DNA from 2 places in the Arthrobacter sp. UYEF20 genome. Region 1 is predicted to be linked to the other one. Evidence: riboswitches for the same ligand, from Rfam matches in the RefSeq annotation. Region 1 holds a riboswitch; the other holds the start of a gene.

What was found. A riboswitch is a leader RNA that binds a small molecule or an ion and turns the genes downstream of it on or off. The one in region 1 is predicted to bind glycine.
Region 2: another riboswitch for glycine. It lies ahead of gcvP (aminomethyl-transferring glycine dehydrogenase); the one in region 1 lies ahead of gcvP (aminomethyl-transferring glycine dehydrogenase).

The regions. Positions count from the first base shown of each region.
Region 1 covers NZ_JBEPNP010000016.1:86,072-101,876, reverse strand. The annotation lists gene gcvP (aminomethyl-transferring glycine dehydrogenase) at 1-2,072, opposite strand, end outside; glycine riboswitch at 2,124-2,231, opposite strand; glycine riboswitch at 2,233-2,330, opposite strand; gene ABIB26_RS17220 (amino acid permease) at 2,677-4,155, shown strand; gene ABIB26_RS17215 (putative protein N(5)-glutamine methyltransferase) at 4,327-5,202, shown strand; gene ABIB26_RS17210 (hypothetical protein) at 5,203-5,670, opposite strand; gene ABIB26_RS17205 (GlsB/YeaQ/YmgE family stress response membrane protein) at 5,760-6,023, opposite strand; gene ABIB26_RS17200 (aldo/keto reductase) at 6,149-7,120, opposite strand; gene ABIB26_RS17195 (aldo/keto reductase) at 7,163-8,038, opposite strand; gene ABIB26_RS17190 (dodecin) at 8,162-8,371, opposite strand; gene ABIB26_RS17185 (SGNH/GDSL hydrolase family protein) at 8,424-9,212, opposite strand; gene ABIB26_RS17180 (metal-sensitive transcriptional regulator) at 9,500-9,757, shown strand; gene ABIB26_RS17175 (FadR/GntR family transcriptional regulator) at 9,815-10,525, opposite strand; gene ABIB26_RS17170 (four-carbon acid sugar kinase family protein) at 10,698-12,215, shown strand; gene ABIB26_RS17165 (NAD(P)-dependent oxidoreductase) at 12,247-13,146, shown strand; gene ABIB26_RS17160 (class II fructose-bisphosphate aldolase) at 13,154-14,029, shown strand; gene ABIB26_RS17155 (ArsR/SmtB family transcription factor) at 14,780-15,145, shown strand; gene ABIB26_RS17150 (cation diffusion facilitator family transporter) at 15,142-15,805, shown strand, end outside.
Region 2 covers NZ_JBEPNP010000035.1:1,440-14,230, forward strand. The annotation lists gene gcvT (glycine cleavage system aminomethyltransferase GcvT) at 1-774, opposite strand, end outside; gene gcvP (aminomethyl-transferring glycine dehydrogenase) at 787-3,711, opposite strand; glycine riboswitch at 3,751-3,867, opposite strand; glycine riboswitch at 3,869-3,967, opposite strand; gene ABIB26_RS22170 (TetR/AcrR family transcriptional regulator) at 4,219-4,758, opposite strand; gene ABIB26_RS22175 (MFS transporter) at 4,825-6,426, shown strand; gene ABIB26_RS22180 (SRPBCC family protein) at 6,437-6,910, opposite strand; gene ABIB26_RS22185 (ArsR/SmtB family transcription factor) at 6,931-7,305, opposite strand; gene ABIB26_RS22190 (Dps family protein) at 7,448-7,930, opposite strand; gene ABIB26_RS22195 (sigma-70 family RNA polymerase sigma factor) at 8,099-8,917, opposite strand; gene flgN (flagellar export chaperone FlgN) at 9,152-9,736, shown strand; gene ABIB26_RS22205 (carbon storage regulator) at 9,756-10,016, opposite strand; gene ABIB26_RS22210 (hypothetical protein) at 10,091-11,248, opposite strand; gene ABIB26_RS22215 (flagellar biosynthesis protein FlhA) at 11,226-12,791, opposite strand, start outside.

The DNA of each region.
Region 1 (15,805 bases):
ACGTCGCCGCCGAACTTGCCGGGCCGGGCCAGGCCCACCAGCGCGTTGAGGTTGGCGCCGTCCACGTAGACCTGGCCGCCTGCCGCGTGCACGGAGTCGCAGACCTCGCGCACATCGGCGTCGTACACGCCGTGCGTGGACGGGTAGGTGATCATGATGCAGGACAGCGCATCCTTGTGGGTGTCGATCTTCGCTGCGAGGTCCGCGTGGTCGATGGTGCCGTCAGGTGCCGTGGCCACCACCACCACTTTCATGCCTGCCAGCACGGCCGAGGCGGCGTTGGTGCCGTGGGCCGAGGCCGGGATCAGGCAGATGTCGCGGTGCTGATCGCCGCGGGAGTGGTGGTAGCCGCGGATGGCCAGCAGGCCGGCGAGCTCGCCCTGGGAACCGGCGTTCGGCTGGATGGAGACCTGGTCGTAACCGGTGATCTCCGCGAGGTCCGCTTCCAGGCCATCGATCAGTTCACGCCAGCCCTCGGTCTGGGAGTCCGGGGCGAACGGGTGGATGGAGGCGAACTCCGGCCAGGAGATGGCCTCCATCTCGGCCGTGGCGTTCAGCTTCATGGTGCAGGAGCCCAGCGGGATCATGGTGCGGTCCAGTGCGAGGTCGCGGTCGGACAGCTTGCGGATGTAACGCAGCAGCTGGGTTTCGGAGCGGTGCGTGTTGAACACCGGGTGCTGCAGGAAATCGGAGGAACGGACCACATCTGCGGGCAGTTCGAATCCGGCAGCGGCCTTCACCGGACCGGCACCAAAGGCGACGGCAACCGCGGAGAGGATCTCCGGCGTCGTGGTCTCGTCTATGGAGACACCCACGGTGTCGGCGTCGATGCCGCGCAGGTTGATACCGCGGGCTTCCGCCGCGGCGATGACCTTCTTGGCCTTGCCCGGGACCCGGACGGTGATCGTGTCGAAGAACGACTCGGAAACGAGTTCGCGGCCGGCCGTCTTCAGCGCGGTGGCGAGGGTGCGTGCGTTGCCGTGGACGGTCTCGGCGATCGCCTTCAGGCCTTCGGGGCCGTGGTAGACGGCGTAGAATGAGGAGACGATGGCCAGCAGTGCCTGCGCGGTGCAGATGTTGGAGGTGGCCTTTTCGCGGCGGATGTGCTGCTCGCGGGTCTGCAGGGCCAGGCGGTAGGCGGGGATGCCGGTGTTGTCCTTGGAGACGCCGACGATGCGGCCCGGGAGGGTGCGCTCCATGCCTTCACGGACGGCCATGTAGGCCGCGTGCGGGCCGCCGAAGAACAGCGGCACGCCGAGGCGCTGCGCGGTGCCGACGGCGATGTCCGCGCCCTGCTCACCCGGAGGGGTGATCAGGGTCAGGGCCAGCAGGTCAGCTGCCACGGTGACCAGCGCGCCGCGTTCCTTGGCGGCGGCAATCACGCCGGACTGGTCCCAAACCCGGCCGGAAACGCCCGGCTGCTGCAGCACCACGCCGTTGATGTCGCCGTCGGGCAGGCCCTGGGAGAGGTCCGCGACCTCCACCTCGAAGCCGAGCGCCTCGGCGCGGCCCTTCACGATCGCGATGGTCTGCGGCAGGACGTCGGCGTCGAGGACGGTCTTGCCCTTGGCGGCGGATTTGTTCTTGTTGGCGCGGCGCATCAGCAGCACAGCCTCGGCCACGGCCGTGGCTTCGTCCAGCAGGGAAGCGTTGGCCACGGGCAGCGCGGTGAGGTCCTGGACCATGGTCTGGAAGTTCAGCAGCGCCTCGAGGCGGCCCTGGGAGATTTCCGGCTGGTACGGGGTGTAAGCGGTGTACCAGGCAGGAGCTTCGAGGATGTTGCGGCGGATCACCGGCGGCGTGACGGTGTCGTAGTAGCCCTGGCCGATCATCTGCACGGCGGTCTTGTTCTTCGACGCCAGGCGGCGCAGCTCGGCAAGAACCTGCACCTCGCTCAGCGCGTTGTCCAGGCTGAGGGCGGTTTCCTGGCGGATCGAGTCGGGAACGGCAGTGTCCACCAGGCCATCAACGCTGTCGTAGCCGACAGCCTTGAGCATGGTGTCGATGTCGGCCTGGCGGCGAGCGCCGATATGCCGGTCTGCAAACGTGGATGGGGACGATTGGACGGTCATGAGGAACTCCATAATTCAGGTGGCACCAAGGGTGCCACGATGATTCGGGTTCCTCCCCGCTCTGTCGTGGACCTGAGAGATTCCGCAGACCCTGCTGTTACAGGGCGCCGCTTGCACCGTCGGTGAGCAAGGCCGGAGCCGTGCTGCTTTCCAGAGTTGCCTTGCCGCGGCGGTACATGGGCCTGAGAGATTCCTGGGGAGGATTTGCTCCTACGGCGCCTGCAGAATGTACCGGCAGGACTCTCCCGCCGCAGATCATAAGCACGCATCACTCGTAAGTGACGCGGTTCACAACAATAGCTGCTTTGCCGGCTGCGCGCAAGACAAAACAGCCAATCTTTATCGGGTGGACCCTCTTGACATTGTCGAGTGACGGTGTTCACAATTGTCGCTGTGACCTTGGCAACGACGCCAACCACCCTGAATCGCCGCTCCTGGGTCAATGGAAGCGGACTAGACAATCCCTGACGAAACTCCCGGATCCGGCTGAGTTATGCGTGACTCGAGGCCCGCCGGCGCTGCTGCACGCGTCGGCACCGGTGTTTTTTTGGCGCCCGTTTTGGCGCACTCCGCCGCACTCCACCGCACACAGGAAAGAATCCATATGACGGAAGTTCGTTCGACCCTTACTGCCGACGGAACACACCCGAGGCCTTCATCACCCCCGCACCTTGCTCGCTCGCTGAGCAACCGGCACATCCAGCTCCTGGCCATCGGCGGCGCCATCGGCACCGGCCTGTTCATGGGTTCCGGCAAGACAATTTCGGTGGCCGGCCCGTCGGTGATCTTCGTGTACATGATCATCGGCTTCATGCTGTTCTTCGTGATGCGGGCCATGGGCCAGTTGCTGCTGTCCAACCTGAACTACAAGTCCTTCAGCGACTTCGCCGGCGACCTCCTGGGCCCCTGGGCCGGCTTCTTCACCGGCTGGACCTACTGGTTCTGCTGGGTGGTCACCGGTGTGGCGGACGTGATCGCGATCGCCGGCTACGCGAATGAGCTGTGGCCGGGCATCCAGCTCTGGGTCCCGGGCGTGGCCACCATCATCATCCTGCTCCTGCTGAACCTTCCCACCGTGAAGGCATTCGGCGAGACGGAGTTCTGGTTCGCGCTCATCAAGATCGTGGCCATCGTGGCCCTGATTGTGGTGGGCCTGGTGATGATCTTCACCGGCTTCCAGTCCAACGCCGGCACCGCCAGCTTCACGAACCTCTGGAGCCACGGCGGCTTCTTCCCCAAGGAATTCATGGGCTTCGTGGCCGGCTTCCAGATCGCCGTCTTCGCGTTCGTGGGCATTGAACTCGTGGGCACCGCCGCGGCCGAAACGAAGAACCCGGAGCACAACCTGCCCCGCGCCATCAACGCCATCCCGCTGCGCGTGATGCTGTTCTACGTGGGCGCCCTGATCATCCTGATGTCCGTCACGCCGTGGACCGAGTTCCAGGCCGGCCACAGCCCGTTCATCGGCATGTTCTCGCTGGCCGGCCTCGGCATGGCGGCCATGGTGGTGAACCTCGTGGTGCTGACTTCCGCGATGTCCTCGGCCAACTCCGGCATCTATTCCACCTCGCGGATGGTGTTCGGCCTCGCCAACGACGGCGACGCCCCCAAGCTCTTCGGCCGCCTCTCCAGCCGCAAGGTCCCGCAGAACGCATTGTTCCTCTCCTGCGTGCTGCTGCTCGCCGGCGTGGCCCTGCTCTACGCGGGCAAGGACGTCGGCGTCGCGTTCGACATGGTCACCACCGTGTCCGCCGTCTGCTTCATGTTCGTCTGGTCCATCATCCTGGCCAGCTACCTCGTGTTCCGGAAGCGCCGCCCCGAACTGCACAAGGCCTCACCGTTCAAGATGCCCGGCGGCATCCCCATGGTCTGGGTGGTGTTCGCGTTCTTCGCGTTCCTGCTCTGGGCCCTGACCACCCAGCCGGACACCTTCACCGCACTGCTGGTCACGCCGATCTGGTTCGCCATCCTGGGCGGAGCCTACGCCGTGGTCCGCAAGTCCCCGTTCCACCAGGCCCGCGTGGCCGAGTGGAAGGCCATGGCAGAGGAGGAAACCGTGGCCGCCGAAGCAGCCGCAGTCTAGGAGCCACCGCTTAAAGCGCGACGCCGGAACCCGGGATGGGTTCCGGCGTCGCGCTTTAAGGGACTGCATGGGATCCGGTGATGCCGCCGTCTTACTCGAATGCAATGGTGTCATCCTGCCAGTTCGGTAGCATGGGAATTCCGAGCACCAGGAGCGGAAAGGGGCGTTGCCATGACGGGATCCCCGGCGTCCCAGCCCGCCAATCACCGCCTGAGCCCTGCGCTCGACCCCGCTGCAGTTACTGTGGCCGACCCTGCGGTTGTCGGGAGGCTCCGGGCGGCCGGCTGCGTTTTCGCCGAAGAAGAGGCCATGCTGCTGGCCGCAGCCGCCGGCTCGACGGGGCAACTCGAAACCCTCGTGGACCGGAGGGTTTCGGGGCTGCCGCTCGAGCACATCCTCGGCTGGGCGGAGTTCTGCGGGCTGCGGATCGACGTGGATGCCGGCGTTTTCATTCCCCGCCGCCGCACCGAGTTCCTCGTGCGGCAGGGGGTGCTGCTCCTGCAGGCATCCCGGCAACCGTTTCAGTTGTCCGACGGCGCCGGTCTTCCGGCCGTCGTCGACCTGTGCTGCGGTTCGGGGGCCGTCGGGACCGCGCTCGCGGCACTGGCGTGGCCTTTGGAGCTGCACGCTGCCGACGTCGACCCGGCTGCGGTCAGCTGTGCCCGCCGGAACATCCTCCCCCTCGGAGGGGAGGTCCACGAGGGTGATCTGTACGGTCCGCTGCCGTCGGGGCTGCGCGGGCGGGTGGACCTGCTGGCGGTCAACGCGCCGTATGTGCCTACTGCGGGGATCAGGACCATGCCGCAGGAAGCCCGCCTGCACGAGCCGCGGGTCTCCCTCGACGGCGGTGCGGACGGGCTTGATGTTCAACGGAGGGTGGCCGCCGCGGCGCGGCAATGGCTAGGACCGGGCGGGCACCTGCTGATCGAGACGAGCCGGCGTCAGGCGCCGCAGACGGTGGACTTGTTCCTCCGCAACGGGCTGACCGCCCGGGTGGCCAGTTCCGAGGAACTGGACGCCACGGTGGTCATCGGTGGGCTGGTGTAGCTAGGAAGCCTTGTCCGGATCAACGTTGGTGGCCGGTCCGGCGGCAGTGGCTCCGCCCTCGTCGGACCAGTCTTGGCCTGTCTGGTCGTTCAGGGCCGGATCCGACTCGACATCGGGCGCCGCGAAGGCCGCGGAGGTCCCGAGAATGACTGTTTCCGGATGCGTGCTGTGGGCCGGGATGTTGCCTTCCGGAGCCCCCTTGGCAGCCCCCTGAGCGCTGCCCTCGCGGCGGAGGGCGGAACCGATGACGGTTCCGGCGCGGCGCGCGGCCTCGGTGAGCTGTTCCGACACCTCGGGGGCCTTTTCCTTGACTGCCTCGCCAGCGGCGGTCAGCTTGTCCTGGACAGGCTTGCTCTCCCAGAGGGTTGCAGCCCGGGACTTGAGCTTTTCGTAGGCTGCCCGGCCGGACCGGGACCCGAGGACGTAGCCCGCGGCCATTCCGGTTCCAAAAAGAAGTTTGGCTTTCATGCTGTACTCCTGCTCTTTAAAGTTTGTAGTGTGGCAAAAAGCCGGCCCCGGGATAAATCCCGGGGCCGGCTGTCGGCCAGGCTCCGCTATTAGCGAGCCGAGCGCCTGGTGATCATGCCATAAACGAGCAGGACGATGATCGCGCCGCCGATGGCCAGCAGCCACGTCGACAGCGAGAAGAACTCATTGATGCCCGTGTGGAAGAGCAGTCCGCCAATCCAGCCGCCAAGAAGTGCGCCGACAACGCCGAGCAGCAGCGTCATGAAGATGCCGCCGCCCTGACGGCCCGGCAGGATTGCCTTAGCGATTGCTCCGGCGATCAGACCCAGAATCAGAAATGCGAAAAAACCCATGTTTATCGTTCCTTCTTCTTTCATTGAGGAGGCACCCGGGTTGCCGGGTGCGCTTCATCCTTCTGCATCAATACTAATCATGCTTAGTAAAAAAGGGCCATTCTGGGTGGGGGAAATTCCCCGGCTCACCAGGCATAGTCCTCGGGGGCGGTCCGGTGGCCAGGGAAGATTTCGTCGAGCCGCTTGAGCGCATCGGCGTCGAGCGTCACATCGAGCGCGCGGATGGCGGCGTCGAGCTGGTCCCGGGTGCGGGGACCCACGATCGGTGCGGTCACGGCGGGCTGGTGCAACAGCCAGGCCAGGGCCACGTCCCCGGGTTCGTGCCCCAGTTCACCGGCGAAGTCCTCGTACTGCCGGATCTGGTTCTCGTGTGTCTTGAGGGTTTCGAGGGAGCGGCCCTCGGCGCGGCGGACGCCGTCGCGCTCCTTCTTCAGCACGCCGCCGAGCAGGCCGCCGTGCAGCGGCGACCAGGGGAGGATGCCCAGCCCATACTGCTGCGCGGCCGGAATGACTTCCAGCTCCACATTGCGGGTCAGCAGGTTGTAGATGGACTGTTCGCTGACCAGCCCGTTCGTGTGCCGTCGCGCGGCTGCCTCCTGCGCCTGGGCAATGTGCCAGCCGGCGAAGTTGCTGCTGCCCGAGTACAGGATCTTGCCCTGCTGGACGGCGACGTCGATTGCCTGCCAGATCTCATCCCACGGGGTCTTCCGGTCCACGTGGTGGAACTGGTAGAGGTCGATGTGGTCGGTCTGCAGCCGTTTCAGGCTCGCGTCCAGGGCCCGTCTGATGTTCAGGGCGGAGAGCTTGGACTCATTGGGCCGGTCCGTCATGGTGCCGTAGAGCTTGGTGCCGAGCACAGTGCGTTCGCGGCGCTCGCCGCCCTTGGCGAACCAGCGGCCCAGGATCTCTTCCGTCCAGCCCCGGTGGCCGCTGCCGCCGTAAACGTTGGCGGTGTCGAAGAAGTTGATGCCGGATTCCAAAGCCGAATCCATGATCGAGTGGGCGTCCGCTTCCTCGGTCTGGGGGCCGAAGTTCATGGTGCCCAGGCAGAGGCGGGAAACTTTCAGGCCGGAGCGGCCCAGCCGGGTGTACTGCATGGATTTACTCGCTTTCTCTTGCGGGTACTCTTGCTGGACGTCCTAAAGCTGGCTGTGCGACGCCGTGGCGGGGTCTGAGCCGATCCGGGAACCGGTCTCCAGCGCTGTGACGGCGGCCAGCTCCGCGGGAGTCAGGGTGATGGCCGCTGCCTTGAGGTTTTCCAGCATGCGGCCCGGCGTTGAGGACTTGGGGATGGCAATGGTGCCGGAGCCGAGGTGCCAGGCGAGAACGATCTGAGCCGGCGTGGCACCATACGTGGCGGCCAGTGCCGTGACAGTATCTTCAGCCAGGTCTGCACCCTGCCCCAGCGGGCTGTAGGCCTCGACGGCGATCCCCAGCGAGCGGCTCCTGGCGGCGAGTTCCTGCTGCTGGAACGTGGGGTGGATTTCGATCTGGTTCACGGCGGGAACCACCTCCGCGGCTCCCAGGAGTGTGTCCAGGTGGGCGCTGAGGAAATTTGAAACACCGATCGCGCGGACCTGCTGCTGGGCGTACAGCCGCTCCATTTCCTGCCAGGCTTGGGTGTAGAGGCCTTGTGAGGGCGCCGGCCAGTGGATGAGGTAGAGGTCGATGACCTCGAGGCCCAGGGCCTTCCGGCTGTTCTGGAAGGCCTCGCGCGCGTTGCCCTGCTCGCCGTTCCGAAGCTTGGTGGTGACGAAGAGTTCTTCGCGCGGGATTCCGGAGGCGGCAATCGCCGCCCCCACCGCCGCCTCGTTGCGGTAGGCGGCGGCCGTGTCGATATGGCGGTAGCCGGCGGCCAGCGCGTCCTCGACGATCCGCTGGGTTTCCTCCGGCGGCACCTGGAACACGCCGAAGCCCAACTGGGGGATGGTCACCCCGTTGTTGAGCGTCACTTCGGGGATGATGGGGCGCTCCGCGGCGGCCGCTTCGGTGCCGCCGGGCCGGATCTCGGACATCGTGCTCTCTTTCGCTGGAGGGCCGGACCCTTGTGATGTTCTGGTGCGGACCTTCTCTGCCCGGCCCTCTGATCGGCCGGTCGCCGCTGCTGCCGGCCAGCTACGGCGCCCCGGCCGCGGACGTCAGCGCTCCAGCCGGAACCCGAGCTTGATCCTCACCTGCCAGTCGGAAACCTCGCCGTTTTCGAGGTGGCCGCGGATCTCCTTCACTTCAAACCAGTCGAGGTTGCGCAGGGTCTTTGCGGCCTCCGTGATCCCATTGCGGACGGCCGCGTCAACGCCTTCACTCGAGGTTCCGACAATTTCAGAAATGCTGTAAGTGTGATTAGACAACTTCGCTCCTCGTGATCGCCTTCGATGCCCGGCTGCGGGCCGTTCCTGCAGGTTAGCCGACAGATCGCGGCTGGACTAGGGGGGCGGGCGCGGCGCTTTCGGACCCGGCGACCGGACCCGGCTGGGGACGCTTGGCCGCCAGCGGCGCACCGTCGCCCCGTTGCCGGACCCGGCTCACCATCCAGGGCAGCAGGTAGTTCGTGAGCCAGGCGACGTCGCCTGCCTTGCTTTCCCGCCAGCCACCGGCCGGCAGGGGCTTGGGTTGCAGCGGCAGCAGGCTGTGGGGCACGTTCAGTGTCTCCAGGACCATTGCCGCGATGGTGTGGTGGCCCATCGGCGAGAAGTGCAGGCGGTCCGGATCCCACATCTGCGGATCCGAGAGTTGCCGCAGCGTCCACAAATCGGCGATAACGCCGTTATGGCGCGCCGCGATGGTCCGGAGGTTCTCGTTGAACACGGCCACTTTTCCCCGGATATGGCCAAACAACGGAGTGTCCCCCCAGTCCGGGCCGGTGAACAGAACGATGGTCGCCCCCGTGGCGCTGAGCATGCCCACAGCGGCGTCGAGGGTGGCTGCCAGCCGGTCCGGATCGCTCCGGTGGAACACGAGATCGTTGCCGCCGGCCGAGAGGGTGACCAGGTCGGGCTTCAGTTCGATCGCCGGGCCAAGCTGCTGGTCTAGGATCTGGCGCATCACGAGCCCGCTGATGGCGAGGTTCGCGTACGCGAAGTCCCTCCGTCCCTCGCTCAGCTCTTCAGCAATACGGTCCGCCCAGCCCCTCATGCCGCCGGGACTGCGCGGCTCGGGGTCCCCGATCCCCGCGGTGAACGAGTCCCCCATGGCGACGTACCGGTTCCAAGGCCCTGCGCTCCCTGCACCCGCGGTGTGGCCCTTGGTGTGGACTGTGGCGTCGGGGCGGCCGGCGCCTGAATCGAAGAAACGGGCGGCGTTCACATTCCCAGCAATACGCCGATATTCCGGGCGCCGGTAGGTACTAAGGTCCCTTGCGCGCCGGGGGCGGGAGGGTATGCCGCGGCATTGTTCCATGCAGTTATACCCCCATGGGTATAACTAATACTGCCCGGGGTATACGATGGCTAAGAAGTCAACTGCTCCCGGAGGTGCCCATGGAACTCGATCCCGCCGACATGAAGTCCGTCATCAACCGCCTTCGGCGTGCCCAGGGCCAGCTTGCTGCCGTCACCCGGATGATCGAGGAGGGCCGCGACTGCAAGAGCGTGGTGACCCAGTTGGCGGCCGTCTCCAGTGCCTTGGACAAGGCCGGATTCTCCATCATCGCCACGGGCCTGCAACAGTGCATGCAGCAGGAAGACCCCAGCCTGGACCGGGCTGAGCTGGAAAAACTGTTCCTCTCCCTGGCCTGAGCGCGGCCTGCAGCGCGCCAGCACGCACTGCGCGCAGCCGCAGGTTCGTGGCGCGCCCTAGGCCGAATGCTCCTTCAGGACGTAGTTCTTGAGGTCGTCGAGCGTCTGCTGCATGTGTGCGTCCATGGCGTCGCGGGCGCGGTGCGGATCGCGTGAAGCCAGGGCGTCCGCGATCTGCTGATGGTGCCACATCGCATGCTCCTGGATATCCGGCACCTTCGAGGTTTCGGTGCGGCGCTTCTCCAGAATCCGGTGCAGGGGTTCGAACAGCACTGCGGCAAAGACGTTCTCGGAGGCCTTGAGGATGAGGTCGTGGAACGCCAGGTCTGCCTCCACAAAAGCCGCGACGTCGTTGCTGCCGTGGGCGCTCCGCATCGCCTCGACGTGCCCGTAGAGACGCTCGAGGTCGGCGTCCCCGATCCGGGCCGCGGCCAGTTCGCAGGCACCGCTTTCAAGCATCCGGCGGAGCTCGATCAACTGGACGGCCGCGGAAGCATCGTTCTTCCCTTCCGAGGCTGCCCGCAGCACGGCCTCCAGGGACGCCCAGCGGTTCAGCGGGTTCACGAACGTGCCCCGGCCCCGCTCCACGCTGAGGATTCGCTGGGCCTCCAGGGTCTTCATTGCCTCGCGCACGGTCATGCGGCTGACGTCGTGCCTCGCGCTCAGCTCGAGCTCGCCGGGGACACTTGTTCCCGGCGGAAACTCGCCGGCAATGATCCGGTCCAGCAGCTCGTCCGCCACCACCCCGACCAACGATTTTCTAGCCAATATTCCCCGTCCAGCGACTCGGTCCTGCTTGATGACGTCCTGCCCGAAGACATAGTCTACTTGCGCGCCCTTGTGCCTTATGACACACTATCACCGGGACATAAGATGTCAGACATCTTACAAATATCTCTACTGCGGACCTGCCGCAGATCTACACACAATGGAGTGCAAAATGCCCCTTGAAGCAGATGTGCTTGCCGCCTACCCGGCCGAGGTACAGATCCCCGCCGGGCTGGTTGCCAACAGCGTGGCCGCCTCGGCCATGGACTTTCCCCGGATCCTGGTGGTCCTTGACGATGACCCCACCGGTACGCAGTCCGTCGCGAACCTGCCCGTGCTGACCCGATGGGAGCCGGCCGACTTCGCCTGGGCGTTCGCCCACGAGATCGACGGCCAACGCCCCCGCGCCGTTTATGTGCTCACGAACACCCGCAGCCTGGATCCGGCCGAAGCGGCAGCCCGCAATGAGGAAGTCGTCCGGAACGCCCTCGCGGCGGCGGCCGAGCCGGCCGGTGCCGGTTCCGGGCTGCGCCTGAGCTTCGTCAGCCGCAGCGATTCCACCCTGCGCGGCCACTACCCGCTGGAACCGGACGTCATTGCCGCCACGGTCGCCGCGGTCAGCGGCGAGGCAACCGACGGCGTTGTGATCGTCCCCGCGTTCCCCGACGCCGGCCGCGTCACCATCGGCGGGGTGCACTACACGCGCGGCACCGGTGACGACGCCGGCAAGCTCACCCCCGTCGCCGAGACGGAATTCGCCAAGGACGCCAGCTTCGGCTTCGCCAACTCCGAGATGGCCAAGTACGTGGAGGAGAAGTCCCAGGGCCGCTTCGCCGCGGACTCGGTGATTGTCCTGGACCTGAATATCATCCGCGCCGGTGCCGCCCGGGACGGTGTCCCCGCGGACCCGGCCGTCTCCGCCAAGGCCATCGCCGACGCGATCGAGACCGCCACGGACTCCACCCCGATCGTCGCGGACATCGTCACCGAAAACGACCTCCGGGCGCTGGCCCTCGGCCTGGAGGAAGCCGAGCGCCGCGGCAAGAAGCTCCTCTACCGCGTCGGCCCGCCGTTCGTCCGCGCCCGGATCGGCCAGGAGATCCGTTCCGAGCTCAGCGGCGAGGAAGCCTACGCCGGCAACACCCCGTCGGAGGCCGGCGGCCTGATCGTCGTCGGCTCCCACGTGGGCGTCACAACCCGCCAGCTCAAGGTCCTCACCGAACAGCACGGCGCCGCCCGCATCATGGAAATCGACGTCGAGAAACTGCTCGGCGAAAACGCGGACAGCTACCTGGACCAGACCGTTGACACGGTCGTCGACGCCCTTCACGGCGGCGACGTCATCGTCCACACCAGCCGCCTGCTGATCAAGACCGACGACGCCGCCGCAAGCCTGCGGATCGCGCGCACCGTCTCGGCCGCCGTCGTCGCCGTCGTGAACCGCACGCTCAAGGCCTTCCCGCCGCGGTTCGTCATCGCCAAGGGCGGCATCACGTCCTCGGACGTCGCGGCCCACGGGCTGGAGATCCGGCACGGGATCGTCCGCGGGCCCATGCTGCCGGGCATCGTGAGCCTCTGGGAACCGGTGGACGGGCCCGCGAAGGGCATCCCGTACATCGTCTTCGCCGGAAACGTCGGCGACGACGAGTCCCTGGCCCAGGTCACCCGCAAACTCAGCAACACCTTCTAATCGCCAACACACGCCTTCAACGGAGAAAACCATGACCGCACAGTACACAGTCGCCGTCCTCGGCCTTGGCGCCATGGGCCTGCCGATGGCCACCCGCCTTGCCACCCAGCTGACCGTCCACGGCTTCGACATCGCCGAGCCGCGGCTGACGCTCGCCGAAGAGGCAGGCATCCGGACCTTCACCTCCGCCCGGGAAGCCGCCGACGGCGCCGACGCCCTGCTGCTCGCCGTGCGCAACGGCGAACAGCTCGACGACGTCCTCTTCGGCGAGAACGGCGTCGCCTCCGTGCTGAAGCCGGGCGCCGTCGTGATCCTCGGCAGCACCGTGGGCACCGAAGCCATTCCGGCCACCGTCGCCCGCCTCGCGGAATTCGGCGTGGCCCTGGTGGACGCGCCGCTCTCCGGCGGACCCAAGCGCGCCGGCGAAGGCGATCTGCTGATCGTCGTCGGCGCCGATCCGGCCGCCCTGGAAACCGCACGCCCGGTCCTGGAGCTGCTCGCCTCCACCCTGACGGTGGTCGGCGACAAGCCAGGCGACGGCCAGGCCCTCAAGACCGTGAACCAGCTGCTGTGCGGCATCCACATCGCCGCCGCGGCCGAGGCGATGGCCCTGGCGGACGCCCTCGGCCTAGACCAGGCCAAGACCCTCGCCGCCCTGGAAGCCGGCGCCGCCGGTTCGTTCATGCTCTCCAACCGCGGCCCCCGGATCCTGGAGGCCTACACGGAAAACGGCGCCGAGGTCCTCAGCCGCCTGGACATCTTCGTCAAGGACATGGGGATCGTCGGCAAGGCCACCCGCGCCGCCGGCCTCGCCGCCCCCGTGGCTGCCGCCGCCGAGCAGCTCTACCTCCTCGGCCAGGCCCAGGGACTCGCCGCCGCGGACGACTCCGCCGTCATCAAGGTCATCGCTCCCACCAAGCGCACTGCCTGAGTGCCTGATGCGTACCCAACTCGACACCCTGGTTAGCGGCGCCCTCCAGCAGGGCTCCGCGGTGCCGGCCTTCACCTGCTACGACTTCACCACGGCCCTCGCCGTGGTGGCCGCGGCCGAGGAAGCCGGCCGTGGCGCCATCCTGCTGGTGGCGCCCAAGACGGCGGCCACGCCGAACGGCCTGCGGCTGATCGCCGCCCTTCGCGGGCTCGCCGACGGCGCCGGCGTGCCGATCGCAGTCCAGCTGGACCACGCCGCCGACCTCACCGTGATTGCCGCCGCCGTCGCCGCGGGGGCGGACTCCGTGCTGGTGGACGGATCGTCGCTGCCGTACGAAGAAAACATTGCGCTGGTCCGGGCAGCCCGGACTGCCCTCGACGGACAGGGGCGTGCCCACGTCGTGATCGAAGCCGAACTCGGCGGCATCGCCGGGGACGAGGACCGCGCCTTCGAAGCCGACGCTGCAGGCAGCGCACCTGCAGCAGGCACCGCCGGCCTCACGGACTCCGCGCAGGTGGAGGACTTCGTGGCGCGGACCGGCGCGCAGCTGCTGGCCGTGGCCGTGGGCAACGTGCACGGGAAGTACCAGGGGGAGCCCCGGCTCCGCTGGGACGTGCTGCAGGACATCGCCGTGCGGACCCGCGTACCGCTCGTGCTGCACGGCGCCTCCGGGATTCCGCCGGAGGAACTGGTCAAAGCTGCCGCCATGAACGTCGGCAAGGTCAACTTCAACACCGAGCTCCGCACCGGCGTGCTGGCCGTGCTGGAAGAGCAGACCGCCGCCCACCGCGCCGACGGCGAGAACCTGCTGGCCCTGCTGGCCGAGTGGGACACCGCCGCCCGGGACTTCGCCGCGAACGCCCTGCGCACACTGTCCCGCTGACGCCCGGCGCTGCCGGTAAACCGCAGCCGGCGGAGAGCGAGGCCAGGATCAGACTTTGATCCTGGCCTCGCTCCTTTTGGGCAGCGCCCGCGGTACTCTTCAGCCCTCCTTGGCGGTAAATCGCAGTCGCATCGGGTTGCTCACAAGGGTGATTCCGGGACATTCCTTTGCAGTAATATCGGTGTTGCAAAGGGCAGTAGCCCTGAGAAGTGGGTCTGGCAGTCTTCCGGATGGTATGACGAGCCGGGCCCGCGGTATTTAACGGTCGCTGTCGACGATGTCCTGGACCAGCGGACCAGTGGACCAGTGGACCAGTGGACCAGTGGAGCGGCCTTGCGGATCCAGTCCCCGCCTTTCTGATGGCACCACGCCACGGCGCCACTGACCCACAGAAGTGGTTCCTCGTGGGCAAAGTCTCACCGCCACTATGAGACTTCAGGTGCTGTGCGATGATCCGGCGGTCAGCCTGTTCCAAAGATTCATCGCTTTCCAGCACAAGCTTCGTAGCGCCCGCGGCCATCAGATCATCGAGCAGACGTTCCAAACACAAGGGCCTCGCGGAGAGCGGGTTTCGACGCAGGGTGAAGGTCCGTAACGCCGAGTTCGAGGATCCGGGGCGGATTATCTTCCCTCGGGTGGGGTTTGCGCAGGTCATAGGCGAATAAAACCGCTGGGCACGTGAGTGACGTCGTCCGGGCCGGCGGTATCTCCGAAGACAACCCTTGAGTATGCATATGCAATAATATTCGTATGGATGCGGATAAGACGTGCGGACGGAATGCTGACAGCGGATACGTAGAGCTCGCGGTGGAGATTTTTGCAATGCTCGCGGACGCGACCCGGGTGCGCCTGATCCTGGCGCTGCGGGAGGGCGAAATGTCCGTCAATGACCTTGCCGAGGCGGTAGGAAAGCCCCAGTCCGCAGTGTCGCAGCATCTTGCGAAGATGCGGCTGGCCCGGATGGTGTCCACGCGCCAGGAGGGCACCAGGGTGTTCTACCGGCTGGAGAACGAACATGCCCGCCAGCTGGTCACCGATGCAATCTTCCAGGCCGAACATTCCCTGGGCGGCACCCCGCGCCACCACCACTCGACAGCGGAGACTGAGAACCCATGAAACAGGCCGACAGCCACACCCATGACCACGGCACTGCCGGGCAGACCGGTGACCACGACGAACGTGAGCACGAGCATGATCACCGGCCGGGGACCGGGCAGGAGCACAGTCACGGGCACGACCACAGCCACGGACATGATCATGGGCACGGGCATGAGCACCCCGGCGGGCTGAAGGGTTTCCTTTACGGTCTGTTCGTTCCCCACAGCCATGATGCCGCGGACTCGGTGGATGAGGCGATGGAGTCGTCGGTCAAGGGAATCCGGGCACTGAAGATCTCCCTGGTCGTATTGGCTGTCACCTCTGTGCTGCAGCTGGTCGTTTTCCTGTTCAGTGGCTCGGTGGCCCTGCTGGCGGACACGATCCATAACTTCTCCGATGCCCTGACTGCTGTTCCGTTGTGGGTGGCGTTCGTTCTGAGCCGCCGGGCGGCAACACGGACCTATACGTATGGTTTCGGCCGGGTCGAGGATCTGGCCGGACTGTTCATTGTCGCCATGGTGGCGCTCTCCGCGGTGGTGGCTGGTGTGGAATCGGTCATCCGCCTGTTCCAGCCGCAGCCGATGAGTAACCTCGGTTGGGTCCTTGCCGCTGGCCTGATCGGTTTCGCCGGCAACGAGATCGTGGCGATCTACCGGATCCGGGTGGGCAAAGAGATCG
Region 2 (12,791 bases), on a different contig from region 1:
CAGCGGCATGCCGGCCTCGAGCCGGAGCGAATCGCGGGAGGCGAGCCCGGCGGGAGTCAGCTCGCCCTCTTCGGCGATGGCGACGAGCGCCTGCCAAAGGGTGGCGGCGTCGTCGTTCGCTACGAAGATCTCGAAGCCGTCCTCACCGGTGTAGCCGGTGCGGGCCAGCAGCAGCTCCTGGCTGGCGCCGCCGAACATGAACGGAACGTCCACGGCGGCATAGTATTTCAGGCCGGTGACGAGCTCGTGCTGTACCGCGGGGACCAGGCGGAGCAGGATCTCCTGGGCCTTGGGGCCCTGCACGGCGATCAACGAGGTCGAGGCGGAGGCGTCCTGGACGGCGACGTCGAAGCCCCCCTCTTTGCCGGAACCGGCCCTTTCGGCCAGGGCTGCGGCGACCACCTTGGCGTTGCCCGCATTGGGGACCACGAGGAAATTGTCAGTGCCGTCGGCCCCCGACGGGCGCCGATAGGTGATGAGGTCGTCAATGATGCCGCCGTCCTCGTTGCAGATCAGCGAGTACTTGGCCTTGCCGATCGCCATAGCGGAGATCTTCCCCACGAGGGCGTAGTCCAGGAAGGCGGCGGCGTCCGGGCCGGTGACCCAGACTTCGCCCATGTGGGAGAGGTCGAAGAGGCCGGCGGACGCACGCACGGCGTGGTGCTCGGCCAGTTCGGAGCTGTACTTGAGCGGCATCTGCCAGCCGCCGAAGTCCGTGAAGGAGGCGCCGAGCTTCTTGTGCTCTTCGTAAAGGGCCGTGTAGTTCTCAGTCATTGGTGGCTGTCCTTAGTTCGCGAAGTCGTCGGAGTGGTGGTCCTCGAACGCTTCGAGGGGAGGGCAGGAGCAGATCAGGTTTCGGTCGCCCGCGGCGCCGTCGACCCGGCCGACCGGCGGGAAGTACTTGTCCTGCCGGAGCGTGTGGACCGGGAAGGCGGCCTGCTCGCGCGGGTATTCGCGGACCCAGTCGGTGCTGATGACGGCGGCGGCGGTGTGCGGGGCATTGCGCAGCGGGCTGTTCTCGACGGTGAAGTCGCCGTTGGCGACCTGGTCGATTTCGGCGCGGATGGAGACCATGGCGGTGATGAAGCGGTCGATCTCGCCGAGGTCCTCGGATTCGGTGGGCTCCACCATCAGGGTGCCCGCCACCGGGAACGCGAGCGTGGGGGCGTGGAAGCCGTAGTCGATCAGGCGCTTGGCCACATCCTCCGCGGTCACGCCGGTCTTGGCCGTGAGTTCACGCAGGTCCAGGATGCATTCGTGCGCGACGAGCCCGCCTTCGCCCGTGTAGAGCACCGGGAAGGAGTCGTTCAGGCGGGCCGCGATGTAGTTGGCCGCAAGCAGGGCCGACCTGGTGGCCTCGGTCAGGCCCTGGCCGCCCATGAGCTTCACATAGGCCCAGGAGATCGGCAGCACGCCGGCCGAACCGTAGCGCGAGGCGGAGATCGGGGTGCCGTCGGCGCCGTTGGCCGGATCGGCGGCGTTGCCCGGCATGAAGGGTGCCAGGTGGGCCTTGGCCGCGACCGGGCCGACGCCGGGCCCGCCGCCGCCGTGCGGGATGCAGAAGGTCTTGTGCAGGTTCAGGTGCGAGACGTCGCCGCCGAACTGGCCCGGCTGGGCCAGGCCGACGAGGGCGTTGAGGTTGGCGCCGTCGATGTAGACCTGGCCCCCGGCGGCGTGGACCGCGTCGCAGACCTCGCGGACATCGGCGTCGAACACCCCGTGCGTGGAGGGGTAGGTGATCATGATCGCGGACAGGGCGTCCTTGTGCAGCTCGATCTTGGTCCGCAGGTCCGCGTGGTCGATGGTGCCGTCCGTGGCGGTGGCCACGACGACCACCTTCATGCCGGCAAGCACGGCCGAGGCCGCGTTGGTGCCGTGGGCCGAGGCCGGGATGAGGCAGACGTTGCGCTGGGCGTCACCGCGGGAGAAGTGGTAGCCGCGGATCGCCAGCAGGCCGGCGAGCTCGCCCTGGGATCCGGCGTTGGGCTGGATGGAGACCTGGTCGTAGCCGGTGATCTCGGTCAGCTGGGCTTCGAGGTCCTCGATCAGTTCGCGCCAGCCGGCGGTCTGGGATTCCGGGGCGAAGGGGTGGATGGAGGCGAACTCCGGCCAGGAGATGGCTTCCATCTCGGCCGTGGCGTTCAGCTTCATGGTGCACGAACCCAGCGGGATCATGGTGCGGTCCAGGGCGAGGTCACGGTCCGAGAGACGGCGGATGTAGCGCAGCAGCTGCGTTTCGGAACGGTGCGTGTTGAACACCGGGTGCTGGAGGTAGTCGGAGGTGCGCTCGACGGCGGTGTCCAGGCCGAAACCTTCAGCCGCTGCGCCTGAGTTACCGCCGGATTCTGCGTCTGAGTTAGCGTCGGTGACGCTCGCGCCGAACGCGGCGACGACGTCGGCGACGATCGCCGCCGTCGTGGCCTCATCGGTGGAGATCCCGACCGTGTCCGCGTCGATGACGCGCAGGTTGATCCCCTTGGCCTCGGCGGCGGCAATGATGTTCGCGGCCTTGCCGGGGACGGAGACGGTGACGGTGTCGAAGAAGGACGTGTGCAGGACGTCCAGGCCGGCGGCCTTCAGCGAGGCGGCGATGGTCCTGGCGTGGCCGTGGGTGGTCTCGGCGATCGCCTTCAGTCCGTCCGGGCCATGGTAGACGGCGTAGAAGGAGGACACGATCGCCAGCAGGGCCTGGGCGGTGCAGATGTTGGAGGTCGCCTTTTCGCGGCGGATGTGCTGCTCGCGGGTCTGCAGGGCCAGCCGGTAGGCGGGGACCCCGGCGTTGTCCTTGGACACGCCGACGAGGCGGCCGGGCATGGACCGCTCGAGGCCCTTCTGGACGGCCATGTAGGCGGCGTGGGGGCCGCCGAAGAACAGCGGGACGCCGAAGCGCTGGGCAGAGCCGACGGCGATGTCGGCGCCCTGCTCACCCGGAGGGGTGATGAGGGTCAGGGACAGCAGGTCGGCGGCGACGGTGACGAGCGCGCCGCGTTCCTTGGCGTCCGCGATCACGGCGGTGTGGTCGAACACGCGGCCGGAGGCGCCGGGCTGCTGCAGGACGACGCCGTTGATGACGCCGTCGGGCAGGCCCTTGGACAGGTCCGCGACCTCGACTTCGAAGCCGAGGGCTTCGGCGCGGCCCTTGACGATCGCGATGGTCTGGGGGAGGCAGTCGGTGTCGAGGACGGTCTTGCCGTCGTGGGCCGTCTTGTTCTTGTTCGCCCTGCGCATCATCAGCACCGCTTCGGCGACGGCGGTGGCTTCGTCGAGCAGGGAGGCGTTGGCGATCGGCAGGCCGACGAGGTCCTGGACCATGGTCTGGAAGTTCAGCAGCGCCTCGAGCCGGCCCTGCGAGATTTCCGGCTGGTAGGGCGTGTACGCCGTGTACCAGGCGGGCGCCTCGAGGATGTTCCGGCGGATGACGGCCGGGGTCAGGGTGTCGTAGTAGCCCTGGCCGATCATCTGGACCGCGGTCTTGTTCTTGCCCGCCAACGTGCGCAGTTCGGCGAGGACCTCGACTTCGCTGAGGGCTTTGCCGAGCGCCAGCGGAGAGTCCTGCCGGATGTCTTTCGGAACGGCGGTGTCCACCAGCGCATCGACGGTGTCGTAGCCGACAGCCTTCAGCATGGCGTCGACGTCGGACTGGCGGCGGGCGCCGATGTGCCGGTCAACGAAGGACGTGGAAGCTGAGGTAACAGTCACAAGGAACTCCATAACTAAGGCGGCGCAGGGTACGCCACATTGATTCGGGTTCCTCCCCGTTCTGTATTGGACCTGAGAGTTTCCGCGCAGCCGCGCTTTCGCAGGGCTCCGCTTGCACCGTCGGTGAGCACAGCATGTCAGGGGACAGCCTGCTACTTTCCAGAGTTGCCTTGCCGCGGCGGTACGTGGGCCTGAGAGATTCCTGGGGAGGATTTGCTCCTACGGCGCCCGCTTGTACCTACAAGCAGAACTCTCCCGCCGCAGATCAAAGGCATATTCAATTGCTCGTGACAACAGTCACAGCTCCCATTGTCCTACGCCGGGCACGCGTCCGCAAACTGCCGGGCCCTGCCGGTCCCTGGGCTGGCCGCTGCACGAACCGCCGGCAGCCGGGCTGCGCTCACGCACCGCCGGCAGCCACCGAATCGCGGATCAGCTGCGGAGTCGCCGGGACCATACGGCGACCCGGCACGCGTCCGGCGACCACGGCGGAGGGGCGGGCTCCCAGCGGCGCAGCCGTCAGCTGCGCAGCCGTCCGACAGCTGCCAGCAGGCTCTCCAGATCGGCACCGACCTCCGGAAGCGGGCCGCCGGGGCCGCGGGCAAGCATGGCGTTGAAGTACAGACCGTCCCCCATGTAGAGGACAGCCTTGGCCATGGCGGGCCCGACGTCGCCCGCCAGCAGTTCCAGCCAGCGCGCCTGGGCGGCGGCAAAACGGCGGAGGGCTTCCTCATGAGCCACCTCGGCAAGCCGGGTGGCAGCCACGAACGCCCGGTCCAAGCGCGTGTCCGCCCAGAGCGAGGACTTGATGAAGTACGCCGCAGCCCCCTCCGGCGCGTCCGCCATGGCCTTGACGTCCGCGGCCAGCAACCCGTCCAGGCGCTCGAGCAGCACCGAGATCATCGCCTCTTTGCTCGGGAAGTGGTACAGCAGTCCCCCCTTGGAGACGCCGGCCCGCCTGGCGACGGCGTCCAGCGTGGCGGCACGTTCGCCCTCTTCGATGAGCAGGGATTCGAAGGCGTCCAGGACAGCTTCGCGGGCGACGGGTTTTCTGGGCATGGTTCCCATCATGCCTGCCCAACCACCCATTTCTTAACTATACCGTCCAGACGGTATAGTTATTTCATGAACAACACATCGATGACCGGGGCGGGCACCAGCACACTGGCCGGCACCGGCCGGAGGGCGCCGTGGCGCGACTGGATGGCGCTGTCGCTGCTGATGTTCCCGGTGCTGCTGGTGGCGGTGGACAACACGGCGCTCACCTTTGCGCTGCCCGCCATCGCGCGCGGCCTGGACGCCTCCGGGGTGCAGTTGCTGTGGATTGTGGATGCCTACCCGCTGGTCCTGGCCGGGCTGCTCGTGGCGATGGGCAGCCTGGGCGACCGGATCGGACGCCGCAGGCTTCTCTTCATCGGCAGCACGGGCTTCGCAGCCGTCTCTGCCGTCACCGCCTTCGCGCCCAGCGCCGAATGGCTGATCGCCGGACGGGCGGGGCTGGGCTTCTTCGGCGCGATGCTGATGCCGTCCACCCTGTCCCTGATCCGCAACATCTTCCCGGAGCCGAACCGGCGCCGGCTGGCCGTGGCCATCTGGGCTGCGGGCTTCTCTGGCGGCGCCGCCCTGGGCCCGATCTTCGGCGGCTGGCTCGTGGAGCACTTCTGGTGGGGCGCCATCCTGCTCGTCGCTGTGCCGATCATCCTGCCGTTGCTGGCGCTCGGGCCCATCCTGATCCCGGAATCGCGCGACCCGAATCCCGGCCGGGTGGACGTGCCGAGCATCGTCCTGTCCCTCCTGGTGATGGTGCCGGTGGTGTACGGCATCAAGGAGCTGGCCACCCATGGCCCGGCCCCGGCGCCGCTGGCCCTGATCGGCTTCGGCCTGCTCATGGCATACGTCTTCATCCGGCGGCAGCGGGCCCTGCTGCGAGGAGGTCAGGAACGCGGGGCCGGGGGCGGCACGGCGGCCCCGCTGCTGGACGTCAGCCTCTTCGGCAACCGGGTCTTCAGCACGGCCATCACGGCAAACGTCCTCGCCCTCTTTTCCTACAATGGCTTCATCCTCTTCCTGGCCCAGCACCTGCAGCTGCTGGAAGGCCAGTCCCCCTCGGAATCCGGCGTCGCGATGGTTCCGGCCCTGATCGCCACCGTCGCGGCCGGCCTGTTGGTGGTGCCGCTGGTGCGGAAAGTCCGGCCGGGCTTCGTGGTGGCCGGCGGCCTGCTGCTGAGCGCTGTGGGCTACTTCCTGGTGGCCTTCGGCGACCACAGCGGCGGCCCGGGGATCCTGTTGGCGGCCCTGCTGGTCCTCTGTCTGGGCGTCGGGGCCGCGGAGACCATCTCCAACGACCTGATCCTCGGTGCGGCGCCGGCGGAGAAATCCGGCGCGGCCGCTGCCATTTCCGAGACCGGCTACGAGGTCGGTTCGCTGCTGGGCACGGCCATCCTCGGCTCCATCCTGACCGCCTCGTACCAAGGCAACCTCCGGCTCCCGGGCGGCGTCGCGGAGGCGGCAACGGCGGACGGGGTTACCCAGGCCGGGGAAACGCTCGCCGGAGCAGTGGAGCTCGCGCAAGCCCTTCCCGGCCCGCTGGCGGAAGCAGTGATGGCCGCCGCTCGTGCCGCCTTTGATTCCGGCGTACATGTCACGGCCGCCATCGCACTGGTACTGATGGCGGGAGCGTCAGTCCTTGCCGCCGTCGTCCTGCGGAAGGTGCCGACCGCCAAATAGCGGGCCGGGCTCAGCTGCCCTCGACGTACGCCTTGAGGGCGTCGAGCAGATCGCCGGTGCCTTCCTTGCGTCCTGCCACCTGCGCCTGGTCGCTGTCACGGGTACCCGTGAAGAAGGCGCCCTGTTCGGTCAGTGTCAGCCGGGTGCCGTCGCCGTCGGGCTCCAGCTCGAGGGTGCTGAGCGAAACGGACATGCGCTCCCCGTCCAGCAGCATTTCGTAGCTGTAGACGATCCGCTCGTTCTCCACGATGTCGTGGTAAACCGCGTGCATCGTGGAGACGAAGCCGCCGACGGGGCCGCCGACGTCGGTTTCGCGGCCGCCCACCCGGAAGTCCAGGCTGGACTCGCCCTGGTTCCATTCGGGCGGGCCGCCGAACCACTTTTTCTTGCTCGCATGGTCCGAGAACGCGTGAAAGACTCGCGACGGCGGGGCGTTCAGCCTGCGTTCCAGGCTGAAGCTGGCGTGGGTGACGGGCGTGTTCATGGTGGGCTCCTGGAATTGGATCACTCGGGAGGCTGGGGCGGGCGGTCCGGGCGATCCGCACCCAGAAAGCCCTCGAGCCGGTCGAGGCGCCGCTCGGCCGGCGTCCGGCGCTGGCCCAGCCAGTTTTCTGCACGCCGGACCGTGGCAGGGTCGATGCTGCAGCTGCGGACCCTGCCGATCTTTTCGCTGCGGATCAGGCCGCTGGCTTGCAGGACCTGAAGGTGCTGGACAATCCCGGGCAGGCTGATCGGAAACGGCTCCGCGAGCTGCGATACCGTCGCCGGGCCCTCGCAGAGCCGGGCCACGATGGCGCGCCGGGTGGGGTCGGCGAGCGCGTGGAACACGCCGTCGAGCTCCCGTTCCCCCTCCTGCCGGCCCCCCTGATTGTTAAGCACATACTTAAGTATTCGCCGATCCGTCCGGATGTCAAGGCTTAAAAGCCAAGCGTCCGACGCCGGGAGGAACCCGGCGCCGGACGCTTGGATTGCGCTCTGGCTGAGTGTGGGAGGCTACTTCTTGCTGTCTACCTCTTACTGTCTACTTCTTGCTGTCAGCTGTGGTGACGCTGGCGGTGGCCCGCATGGTCTCGGCACCTACCATCCAGGCGAACTGCTCCAACTTGGCGATGAACTCGTGCAGCAGGTCCGCCGTCGTGGGGTCCTCTTCATCCACTTCGTCATGGACCTTGCGCATCGTACCGACCGCCGCCTCGAGTGCGGCGACAATCTTGTCGATGGCGTCCTTGGTGCTGATCAGGCCGGCCGGGAATTCCGCGAGGGCGGTGGACTTGGAAACCGTGGAGCTGCGGCCATCCGGCAGGGCGTGCAGGGCACGCATGCGCTCGGCCATGTCATCCGCAAAGCCGCGGGCGGCGTCGATGATCTCGTCCAGCTGAAGGTGCAGGTCCCGGAAGTTCGCCCCCACGATGTTCCAGTGCGCCTGCTTGCCCTGGACGTGCAGTTCGATCAGGTCCACGAGCACTGCCTGACAGTTCGCGGTGAGTGTTGGCGTTGCTTTCATGCGTCCTCCTGAGTAGGTCCGATCCCGTTGCGTCCGATACCGCAAGGGCCGATGCTTTCGACGCTACCCCAGGGCCCAGCAGGACGGCGACCGTCCCGCCGAAATTTCTCGGTCAGGAGATTTCTCGGTCAGCTTGCTAAGGGGCTTACCATCTGCCGGGCAGGGAACTCAGACCGCCTCGTTGAGCATCGGCCCCTGCGGGAAAATGGCCCGGGTGATGCCACCCGCCGTGGTCTCGGCCAGCTGGGAAAGGTAGTCGTTCCGGCGGCGCGGCGTGATCCGGGACTGCGGTTCAAAGGTCTGCCCGGGATCGTCCGCGTAGTGCGCGGTCAGGCCGTCGCGCATGAGCCGGATGGCTTCGGAGCGCTGCTGGGACACAGCCGCGTGGGTGGAGCCGAGTTCCGCGGCCAGTTCCTTCACGGTCCGGTCGCCGAAATAGATCTCCTCGACGACGTAGCGCATGCGCTCCGGGAGCGACTTCACGGCCGCGCGCAGGTACTGCAGCCGTTCATCGGCGAGCACGGAGTGCTCGGGGGACAGCGTCTCCGCTGCCAGCGTGTCCACGACGGCGTCGTCGAGCGGGGTCAGGGTGCGGGACGCATCGGCCAGGGCTGCCTCGACGACGCTCTGCTGCACGCCGAGGGCGGAGGCGATCTCATCGACGCTGGGGGTACGTCCGAGGGCGGCGGCCAGGGTCTCCTGGACGGACATGGTCTCCTTGATCCGTCGCCGCGCCGAGCGGGTGGCCCAGTCGCTCGCACGCATCTCGTCCGCGAACGCGCCGAGGATGCGCCGGCGGGCAAACGCTCCGAAGGGCACGCCGAGATCCGGGTCGAAGGAGTCGGCCGAGGTAATCAGGGCGACGGCACCCGCTGACGCCAGGTCATCGCGGGAAAGGTGTGACGCTTTCGAGCACAAATCTGAAACGAGGTAGCCCACCAGCGGAAGGTGCTGCGTGACCAGCTCGTTGCGTTCTACGCGATTCAATAGTGTGTCCCCCCATGAGACCGGATCCGAAGCGTCAAACCGCTTAAAACACCGAGAGCCGCACCCGCAAACGGCCCGTCATTCCGCCAATGGGAGGCGGTGTTCGATACCCGGGCGCAGCACCCATGGAGGAAACTTATCACCTTATCAACAATCTGCGTGTACCCTCAGGAAAAAGCTTGGCCGAAACTGCGGCAGCACCGTTTCTGCCGGCGTGGCGACTAAAGGGGGCGCATGGGTGCAGGTGATCTTTCGGCAGCTCTCTGGCAGGAGCGCCGTCAGCTGGAACTGCTCTTGTTCAGGCTCGAGACACAGCGCCTGCATGTACTGGCGGGGAATTTCCAGTGGCTGAGTGTCACCGCCACCGACGTGGAGAGTGTCCTGGACCGCCTGCGCTTTGAAGCGCTGGCCCGGAGCGTCGAATCGGCGGCCGTGGCGGCGGAATGGGGGCTGCCGGCCCAGGCCACCCTCGCCGAACTGATCGCCGGTGCACCGGCCGGTTCCTGGCCGGAGGTCCTGGGCGAGCATTTGGATGCTCTCCGGGACTTGCTCCGCCAGCTCAGCGACACTGCGCGGTCCACCGAAGAGACTCTGCGTCAGCGGAGCCTGCCGGGATCTTCCGGCGCTTCCCCCGGCGGGGCGTCCGGGACAGGGACAGGGTGCGGGTCCGGCACCGGGACAGGGTCAGGGACAGGGACGGATACCGCGGAGGTCCTTGAAGAGCTGACGACCGCCGCGAACGTACAGCGCGCCCTGATCATCAACCGGCGGACCACGCAGCCTATGCTGGCGCAGTACCTCGGCGGCGAGCGGGGCTAATAACGGGCCGGGCGACGCGTCAGTCAGCGCTTCCGGCAGAAGCTGGGGGCAGTAGCCCGCGCAGCGCGTCCTCAGTATCCGGTCCCGCCCCGGCGCCGGCTTCTGCTGCCGCTCGATTTGCCGCGGCAATCGCCTCGATGACTTCCCGGCGCTGGATCGGAACGCCCCGGGGCGCCTCGATGCCTATCCGAACACCGTCGCCGCGGCCTTCCAGAACCGTGATGACGATGCCGTCGCCGATCATGATCTGTTCGCCCGGCTTGCGTGTAAGTACCAGCATCCTCTCAATCTACCCTTCGCAGTGTGGCAGTGCGGACGAATTCCGGCGCTTGGAGCCGCTGAGATGAGCTCATCTCAGCCGCTCACGACTGTGGCCTGGCCCGAGTCGGCCCAGCCGACGGGCAGTCCCAGCCCGTGGACGGTCTCCGGTGTGGCGGTTTCCGCCGACCCGACGACGGCTACAGCAGTGACGTTGAGCTGGGAGGCAAGGACGCTGACCCAGCGGGCGGTGTCCTCATGCTTGCGCCCGGCATCCACCACCACCCAGAGCTGGTCTGCGGAGATTGCGGCCACGGACTGCAGCCGCGCGACGGCGTCGCGGGCCTTTCCAAGCCCGAAGGCAACCAGCACAGTCTGGTCCGTGAGCACCGCGTGGGCGCGGGCCGCCGTCGCGCTTTGACGGCCGTCCACGTGCAGATGCCCGTAGGCGGACAGCTTCCCTGCAGTGCGCACGTCCGCGCCGCCGGCTGCCATGGACATCGCCAGGGCCGCGTCCAGCGCGTCCTCCCCCAGTCCGACGAGGACCACCAGGTCACCGACCCCGGACAGCGGGACCGGAACGGTTTCGCGGGGCTGCGCCGGCGCGGCGGACGTGCCGTCATCGGGCCCCGGCACTCGCGCAACAGGCACTGGCGAAACAGGCACTCGCGGAACCGGCACGACCGCGGAGCCGGCAGCCGGAGCGCGCAGCCCGGCGCCGAGTTGCTCGAGCAGTTCGGCGAAGTCCGGCGACTCCGTTGACACACCGGTGTTGCCGGGCCGGTGCAGGTTCAGCTCGGCCGCGTCGGCCTCTTCGAGCAGGGCCGCGATGGCGGCGCCGTGCAGCTGGTGCGAGGGGGCGGCGGACGCCGTCGCAGCGGACGGTACGGACGGCACGGCCGGGGGAAAAACAGCCGAGGCCGGCGCCGGGGCGGACGCCGTCGCGCTTGTCCCGGCGCCGTGCAACTGGTGCGAGGGGCCGGCGGCCGGTTGCTGGCCGACGCCGTTCGCCCCGGCCTCTGCATCCGCCTCGGCGAGGATGTCCGGTTCGGGAACCACCTCGCCCGAGACGACCTCGTGGCTGGTCTGCACCTCGACGATTGCCTCGTAGCGGTCCCCGGCGAAGAGGCCGGCGATCCCTGGGCTGATGACCCGTTCCGCCGAGACGATGCGGGCTGCGGGGCCGTGCTGCCGTTCCGCCTTGCGGCGGATCTCCTCGAGCGAGGCTCCCTTAAGCCGATAGCGGTTCGGCATGGCGGACCACTCCTACTGTTTCGATCCGGACGTTGGCTGACGTGACTTCGCGGTAGGACAACACAGGCACCGAGCCGGCATGGGCCCCGACGAGGCGGCGGATCGCCGGGCGGAGCGCCGGCGCGCAGACCAGCACGGCCTGGCGGTTGGCGGCGGCAGCGGAGTCGACGGCGGCGGCCATCGAGCGCAGCACGGCGTCGAGCCTGTCCTGGCCCATGACGATCTGGCTGCCGCCCTCGGCCGGCCGCATGTCCTCCAGCATGGACTGCTCCAGAAGCGGGTCGATCATGATCACGTTGAGCACCGGGCCGTCCATGAACTTGGCCGTCAGCGCCGGACCCAGGGCCTGGCGGGCGGATTCCACCAGCGACTCCGGGTCCGTGGAGACCTTGGCGCGGAGCGTGAGCGCCTCGTAGATCCGCGCGAGGTCATTGATCGGCACCTGTTCGTCCAGCAGGCCCTGCAGCACGCGCTGAAGCTCGGCCAGGGAGAGGAGCGCCGGGGTGAGTTCGTCGACGGCGGAGGGGCTCTGCTTCCGCACGCCTTCGGTGAGCACCCGGACATCCTCCCGGGACAGCAGCCGGGCGGCGTTGGCCGTGACGATCGAGGACAGGTGCGTCACCAGGACGGAGACGCGGTCGATCACGGTGGCTCCGGTCATCTCGGCGTTGTGGCGCATTTCCGCCGGAATCCACTTGCCGGCGAGGCCGAACACCGGCTCGATCATCGCGGCGCCGGGGAGCGAGTCGAGGTTGTCGCCCAGGGCCAGCATCTGGCCGGTGGGCGCGGTGCCGCGGCCGGCTTCCACCCCGGCGATCCGGATCGCGTAGCTGGACAATGGCAGGTCCACGCTGTCCCTGGTGCGGACCGGCGGGATCACCAGCCCCAGCTCCATGGCGATCTTGTGCCGCAGGGACCGGACCCGGGCCAGCAGGTCATCCGATGCCCCGGAGACCATGTCCACCAGGTCCGGTGCCAGCAGGATCTCGACGGGGTGGATGCGCATGTCCTCGAGCAGCTTCTCGTTCGGGTCCATTTCCGGGAAATTGAGCGCGTTGGCCTCGGCGTCGCGGGTGGTTTCCTCCTGCCGCTGCCTGGTCGCGATCCGGCGGGCCGCGAAGAGGAGCCCGGCGCCGACGAGGACGAACGGGATGGGCGGCATGCCGGGGATCAGCGCCATGGCGATCGCCGCGACGCCGGCGATCATGAGTGCGTTGGGCGACTGAAGGAGCTGGGTGGACGCCGTGCGGCCCATGTCCGATTCCGCGTTGGACCGGGTGACGATCATGCCGGTGGACACGGCCATCAGCAGGGCAGGGATCTGGGTGACCAGCCCGTCGCCCATCGTGAGGATGCCATAGGTGCTCAGCGCGTCGCCGATCTCCATGCCGCGCTGCAGCATGCCGATGGCAATGCCGCCCACAAAGTTGATGATGATGATGATGAGGCCGGCAATCGCGTCGCCCTTGACGAATTTCGAGGCACCGTCCATGGCGCCGTAGAAGTCCGCCTCCGCCGAGACCTCGGCCCGCCGCTCGCGGGC